Regions from separate parts of the Exiguobacterium sp. SH3S3 genome, predicted to be linked through region 1. Evidence: riboswitches for the same ligand, from Rfam matches in the RefSeq annotation. Region 1 holds a riboswitch; each other region holds the start of a gene.
The links. A riboswitch is a leader RNA that binds a small molecule or an ion and turns the genes downstream of it on or off. The one in region 1 is predicted to bind S-adenosylmethionine.
Positions count from the first base shown of each region.

Region 1 (2,269 bases):
ACTTTCGTCTCTTGTTGCGTCGCGAAGATACTGCCTGTATGTAAGTCTCCGTGCAAGAGCGCGTCGTGTTTCGTGACGAAACCGACTTTCAGTTTCGTGACCTCCACTTTCAATTTCTGGTCACGCCAAAGCGCTTCGACGTCCTGACGGAGCGCGGTTTCGATGTTGTTCGATTCGGCATCTTTGTACGGATCGGTGAAGATCAGTTTTTCAGTGATGTCGCACAGTTCCGGGTTGTAGTAATCCCGTTCTTTCCGCTTCTTCTCAATCGGGCCGGCCGTATAGTCTGACGTCTCAAACAACGTCTGTCCTAAAAACTCACCGATGTGACGGGCGAGTTCAGGATACGTTTTCCCTTCCAAATAGCCCGTCCGGACGATATCAAAGTCGGACAAGTCCTCTAAAATCGTGTAGGCGAGCGTCCGGTCACTGCCGAGAACGACCGGGACGAAACGCGGGACGACGCTAGCGAATTCGCGCAACGCGAGCTGCTCGATCCACGCCCGTTCAAGTGTGAGCGGCCAACTCTCTCCGACGACTTTCGCATACGGTAGCGCCTGCTTGACGATGAGGCTCGTTTCGCCTTGACGGATGCGGAAGACGAGGTTCAAGTTGCCGTCCCCGATCTCCTCGCAATGCGCGATGCCCCCATCTTCGAGTAACCCTAACGTTCTGACGTGCTCGACGACTGTCTGTTCTGTAAATGGTTGATAAGCCATGTCTGTTTCCCCTTTCGGTATATTCCCCACAAAAAAAGCCCCTTTCTCCGCGAGAAAGAGGCACAGCCGTAACGGTTGTTCCTCTCATCTGTCAGACGTATGTCTGGTGGATGTAGCACCGTGCCTACTGGTCGGTTGCTGCGGCGTCATCGGGCCAATTCCCTCTGCCAACTCGCGATAAGAGTGTCATATTCGATTGTGTGAACTTGTTGTGATGAATGTTACTTACTCGAGCACCAAGTTGTCAACGTCAATTTTCGGACCCGGTGTTGTCTTTTCCCGGGCATATATAGAAACAATGAATTCAACTATTTTTTCTCAAAAAAAGGAATTGACGAACCGGATATTGTGTGACAAAATTCAATTAAATTTCACAACTTCAAAATACATTCTTATCAAGAGCAGACGGAGGGGACAAGCCCGATGATGTCGCAGCAACCGACCCGATTGGGCACGGTGCTAATTCTTGCAGCGTAAGCTGAGAGATAAGAGTTCATTTTTTTATGATGACCTCTTGCCTCGGCATGGGGTCATTTTTTGTTTGACCGGAAGGAGGAACGAACATGAGTATTACTGCCACATATGAAATCAGCCGGACGAACCGCGTCGCGACTGTCGCCGAGAAAATCGCCCTTGAACTGACCGTCGGCACATGGACGGAACTGCCCCACCTAGAGCAAGAACAATTAAAGGCGTATCGGGGTGAGGTCGTCTCAACGACGCACACGGAAACGACGAGTCGCTTCACAATCCGTTATCCGCTCCATAACGTCACGCCCGACTTCTCATCCATCTTGACGACGACGTTCGGGAAATTATCGCTCGATGACTCGGTACGCTTGATCGACTTGACGTTACCCGAAACGCTTGCGTCTGAATTCCCCGGAGCAAAGTTCGGTGTTCAAGGCGTTCGTGAGTTGCTCGACGTCCATGATCGCCCGCTCGTCATGAGCATCTTTAAAGGGATCATCGGCCGTGATTTACGCTTCTTAGAACAGCAACTTCGAGACCAGCTCGCCGGCGGCATCGACATCGTCAAAGATGATGAAATCCTATACGATAATCCGCTCACTCCGTCGCTTGAACGAGCTAAAATCGGGGCGGCCGTCATCCAAGAACAGTTCGAAACGACCGGGAAACGTTCGCTCTATGCCATCACGCTCAGCGGTCCGGTGTTCGGGCTACGTGACCAAGCGCTCCGCTTGATCGAGGCGGGCGCGACGGCACTGTTGTTCAACGTCTATACATACGGGCTCGACACACTCCGCGAACTCGCGAGCGATCCAACAATTAACGTCCCGATTTTGGCGCATCCGGCGTTCGCCGGCGCCTTGACCGGCTCGATCAGCCACTCGCTCTTGCTCGGGAAATTGTTCCGCCTCGCGGGGGCCGACTTGACGCTGTTCCCGTCCCCATACGGTTCACTCGCGACACCGTCCGATGAGGCGTTCGCGATTCGGGATAGCAGTGCTCGGCCGCACTGGGCGAAGCCGATTCTACCGGTCCCGTCGGCCGGCATCCATCCGGGGCTCGTCCCGGACATCATCCGT
Region 1 covers NZ_SJUU01000007.1:119,878-122,146, forward strand. Annotated here, with positions in the region: gene mtnK (S-methyl-5-thioribose kinase) at 1-719, opposite strand, end outside; SAM riboswitch class I at 801-903, opposite strand; SAM riboswitch class I at 1,109-1,211, shown strand; gene EVJ28_RS08535 (2,3-diketo-5-methylthiopentyl-1-phosphate enolase) at 1,283-2,269, shown strand, end outside.

Region 2 (2,269 bases), on a different contig from region 1:
TACGTGTTTGCTGTTATGTACGAAAGCGATAAAGTTAATGACCATACTATGCCTCTTTTGGGCGAGCGTCAACAAGAAATGTTGAACTATTCAGATTTTTCCAGTTGAGCACAACTTTTGAACAGATCGACTCACATTCATATACTTATAGAAGAGGTGAGAGAAAATGATTTCAGACGGATTGTTATATATATACGCCCCGATGTGTGGAACATGCGCTGTGGCCGAGCGGATGCTCGCGGTCGTCGAAGCGGTCGACCCGACACTCGCGATCGACAAGCAGGACGCCAACTTTATCCCGCAAGAGTTAGAAGCGTATCAAGTGATGAGCGTACCGGCGCTGTTAAAGCTTAAAGACGGCCAAGTCGAAGACCGATTATATGCGTTTCAAAACGTGCAGCACGTCCTATCTTTCGTTAAATGAGATAGGATGATTAGAATAATCAGAAAATTTTAAATAATCAGTTGACACAGAAAGTTCACGAATGGTATATTCATTACAACATCTTACTTGAACACAATATAGGACGAGATTTTCCAGCCATCAAGACGTTTTAGAACAGCCGGTGCATCACTTTACGCGACTTTTAGGTGGACCTTCCCTTAGATTGTCCCCCAAAAAAATCAAGCGCAGGGACACCGACCGCGTAACCGCACGGTACGTTCTAAGGCCGAGTGATGGATGGCTTGAATCCCCCATATAAGGATGAACACTCTGATCGGGCAAAAGAGTTTCATCTATGGGTTGTCCTTCCGTGACTCAAGGTGCTACGTTCTGTGTCATCCTCGGATGGCACCTTTTTTTGATTTTTCGCACAAAATAGTTTGACATGAAAATAATGTGTCGCTATTATAAAGCTAATCGAATAAACAACACTCTTATCAAGAGAGGCTGAGGGACTGGCCCTATGACGCCCAGCAACCGCGGAGCAATCCGAAATGGTGCTAATTCCAGCAAGGTGAGAACCTTGGAAGATGAGAGCAATCGTTGTCCGTACCGATAAAGTACGCACGTTTGCTCAAACGTGTGTACTTTTTTTGTTGTCAGGAGGGAAAGGTATTGATTCAATTACGTAACGTGGCCAAATGGTTCGACACGAAGAACGGTCGGGTCCAGGCGGTCGATGATGTGTCGCTCACAATCGAGAGCGGCGAAATTTTTGGAATAATCGGATATTCAGGGGCGGGGAAGTCGACGCTCATTCGTCTGCTCAACCGGCTCGAGGCACCGTCAAGCGGTGAAATCGTCGTCGCCGGGAGCGAGCTGACGAAGCTCACTCCGAAAGAACTGCGCGGGGTGCGCAAAAACGTCTCGATGGTGTTCCAACACTTCAACTTGTTATGGTCGCGCACGGTCGCTGAGAACATCAGCTTCCCGCTCGAACTGATCGGGGTACCGGCCAGTGAACGCAAACGCCGCGTCCAAGAGCTCGTCGATCTCGTCGGTCTCGCCGGACGTGAAGACAGCTATCCGTCGCAACTATCGGGCGGTCAAAAACAGCGAGTCGGGATTGCCCGCGCGCTCGCTACAAATCCAGATGTGCTCCTCTGCGATGAAGCGACGAGCGCACTCGACCCGAAGACGACCGATTCGATCCTCGAACTGCTCGTCAGCATCAATAAGAAACTCGGACTGACGATCGTCCTCATCACCCATGAGATGCACGTCATCCAAAAAATCTGTCATCGCGTCGCCGTCATGGAGGCAGGGAAGGTCGTCGAGACCGGCCAAGTCGCGGACGTGTTCCAACATCCGGAACAGCCGATCACGAAAGAGTTCGTCAAACAGATCGGTGCCGTCGACGACATGTCGCTCACGTTCGAGCATTTGAAAGCACGTTATCCGAGCGGCCAAATCGTCAAGCTCAAATTCTTGAACGAGACGGCCGAACAGCCGATTTTATCGGAAGTGTTGAAACAGCACGACATCGGCTTCAACATCATCGGCGGTAACGTGACGCAGTCGCAAGTCGGTGCGCTCGGGACGCTATTCATCCAATTGATCGGAGAGCCGGCTGAAGTCGAGCGGGCGATCGCCTCAATCCGGTCGCAGGCAGTGGAAGTGGAGGTGGAAAACGATGTTTCCTAATGTAGATTGGCAAGTCATGTTCGAACAGACGTGGGAGACGCTCTATATGACGCTCGTCGCGGGAGCCGCGACATTCGTCATCGGTCTCGCCCTCGGCATGCTCTTATATGTCACGAACGAACCGCTCATGACGAAGAATCGTCCGATTTACACGATCATCAGCGCGGTCGTCAACGTGTT
Region 2 covers NZ_SJUU01000002.1:216,794-219,062, reverse strand. Annotated here, with positions in the region: gene EVJ28_RS02835 (thioredoxin family protein) at 167-424, shown strand; SAM riboswitch class I at 877-982, shown strand; gene EVJ28_RS02830 (methionine ABC transporter ATP-binding protein) at 1,061-2,089, shown strand; gene EVJ28_RS02825 (methionine ABC transporter permease) at 2,079-2,269, shown strand, end outside.
Region 2: it holds a riboswitch for S-adenosylmethionine, as region 1 does, so the genes downstream of both, EVJ28_RS02830 (methionine ABC transporter ATP-binding protein) here and EVJ28_RS08535 (2,3-diketo-5-methylthiopentyl-1-phosphate enolase) in region 1, are expected to answer to the same signal.

Region 3 (2,269 bases), on a different contig from region 1:
TTACGTCCTGTAAGACCTGCATCACCTTGTGGTCCACCGATGACAAAACGGCCAGTCGGGTTGATGAAGTACTTTGTCTCGGCATCGATGAGTTCAGCCGGGATGACTGCTGCGATCACGTGTTCTTTAAGGTCCGCTTGGATTTGCTCGAGCGTGATGTCTTCTGCGTGTTGCGTCGAGATGACGATCGTATCGATACGGACCGGGTTGTTGTCTTGGTCGTATTCAACAGTTACTTGCGTCTTACCGTCTGGACGAAGGTAAGTGAGCGTTCCGTTTTTGCGGACTTCTGCCAAGCGACGTGACAATTTGTGAGCGAGTGAGATTGGGAGCGGCATGAGTTCAGGTGTCTCGTTCGTTGCATAACCGAACATGAGGCCTTGGTCACCGGCACCAATCGCATCGATTTCTTCGTCAGTCATTTGACCTTCACGAGCTTCGAGCGCTTGGTCGACACCGAGTGCGATGTCTGCTGACTGCTCGTCGATTGCTGTGAGTACAGCACAAGTCTCAGCGTCAAAACCATATTTGGCGCGCGTGTAGCCGATCTCACGAACAGTTTCACGTACAACTTTCGGGATATCCACGTAAGTCGATGTCGTGATTTCACCAGCTACGAGCACGAGACCTGTCGTGACAGACGTCTCAGCCGCAACGCGGGCGTTTGGATCTTCAGCCAAAATTGCATCCAAAATCGCATCTGAGATTTGGTCACAAATTTTATCCGGATGTCCTTCAGTGACGGACTCCGAAGTGAAAAGTCGACGGTTCAAGTTTGACATTTCGAAAAACCTCCTATTAATAAGGGTGATGTGTGGACGGTACTCGTTCCCCTTACGCGTTGCTTTGGGACGGTAATGAAAAAAACCTTTCGCCACGTTCAATGGGAAAGGTTGAATCGTTCTTCCTTACCCTCTTATCGTTCGAAGCTGTCGCTTCGCTTCAGGATAGCACCTTTTCCGAAAAAGACTACAGGATCGGACGGTTGCTGGGCTTCGTAGGGCCTTGTTCCCTCCACCGCTCAGAATAAGAGTATCCGTTACGAACACCATCATATAAATGCCATACCGTTCTGTCAAGCGTATCTGCTTAATTTGTAAATTTCTTCGTAATCACGGAAATCATTTATGTTTGTGAAATATCAAACATTTTTTTGACGGTTTCCGTTTTTTCACTCCCCGCTTATACAGAATATGTTAGAATGTCTTTGTAAGAAAGCGCTTACTTTAAAGGGTAAAGAAATGCTTGTTTTCGATTAGTGTGTCACATATAATGAAAATGTCATACTAATTAAACGCGGAAGTATGCGGATTTCATCCACATCTATTTAGGGGAAAGGTGGGATTCAGGATGGCGACTACGCTCCTGAAAATCGAAGAATTAATTAAGGGTGCCGATGTATTACGGAACTTAACGGTTCCAGAACTGGTGGAAGAAGCCATTCGTAACGGTGAAGGCGTACTGACGAAAGACGGGGCTTTATCGGTCAGTACAGGGAAATTCACAGGACGGTCACCGAAAGACAAATTCGTCGTCCAAGATGAAGTCAGCAACTCGTTAGTGGACTGGGGGCCGATCAATCAGCCGATCGCAGAAGAAAAGTTCACCGCTCTTCTCGACAAAGTCCTCACCCATCTCGAGACGAAACAGAAGCTGTATTATCTCGAAGCTTCGGCTGGAGCTGACGAGCACTACACGCTACCTGTACGCGCCATCACCGAGTACGCGTGGCACAGCTTGTTCGCGAAGCAGTTGTTCTTGCGAGAGTGGCCGACGAGAGCTGCGTTTGACCCGTTCACGGTCATTTATGCACCGAGCTACAAGGCCGACCCAACAGTTGACGGGACGAACTCAGAAACATTTATCCTCGTCTCGTTCGCCAAACGTACCATTCTGATCGGGGGAACAGAATACGGCGGCGAAATTAAAAAATCGATTTTCTCGGTCATGAACTTCCTATTACCTGAACAGCACGTCTTGTCGATGCATTGCTCGGCCAACGTCTCGGACGCCGGGGAGACGGCGCTCTTCTTCGGACTATCGGGCACGGGAAAGACGACGCTATCGGCCGATATGGAACGGCATCTCATCGGTGACGATGAGCACGGTTGGTCACCAGACGGCATCTTCAACATCGAAGGCGGTTGCTACGCCAAGACGATCAACTTGTCGCGTGAGAACGAACCTCAAATTTATGACGCCATCCGTTTCGGATCGTTGATCGAAAACGTCATCTTGAACGAAGACCGCTCACCCGACTACAAAAACA
Region 3 covers NZ_SJUU01000002.1:155,417-157,685, forward strand. Annotated here, with positions in the region: gene metK (methionine adenosyltransferase) at 1-782, opposite strand, end outside; SAM riboswitch class I at 914-1,033, opposite strand; gene pckA (phosphoenolpyruvate carboxykinase (ATP)) at 1,351-2,269, shown strand, end outside.
Region 3: it holds a riboswitch for S-adenosylmethionine, as region 1 does, so the genes downstream of both, metK (methionine adenosyltransferase) here and EVJ28_RS08535 (2,3-diketo-5-methylthiopentyl-1-phosphate enolase) in region 1, are expected to answer to the same signal.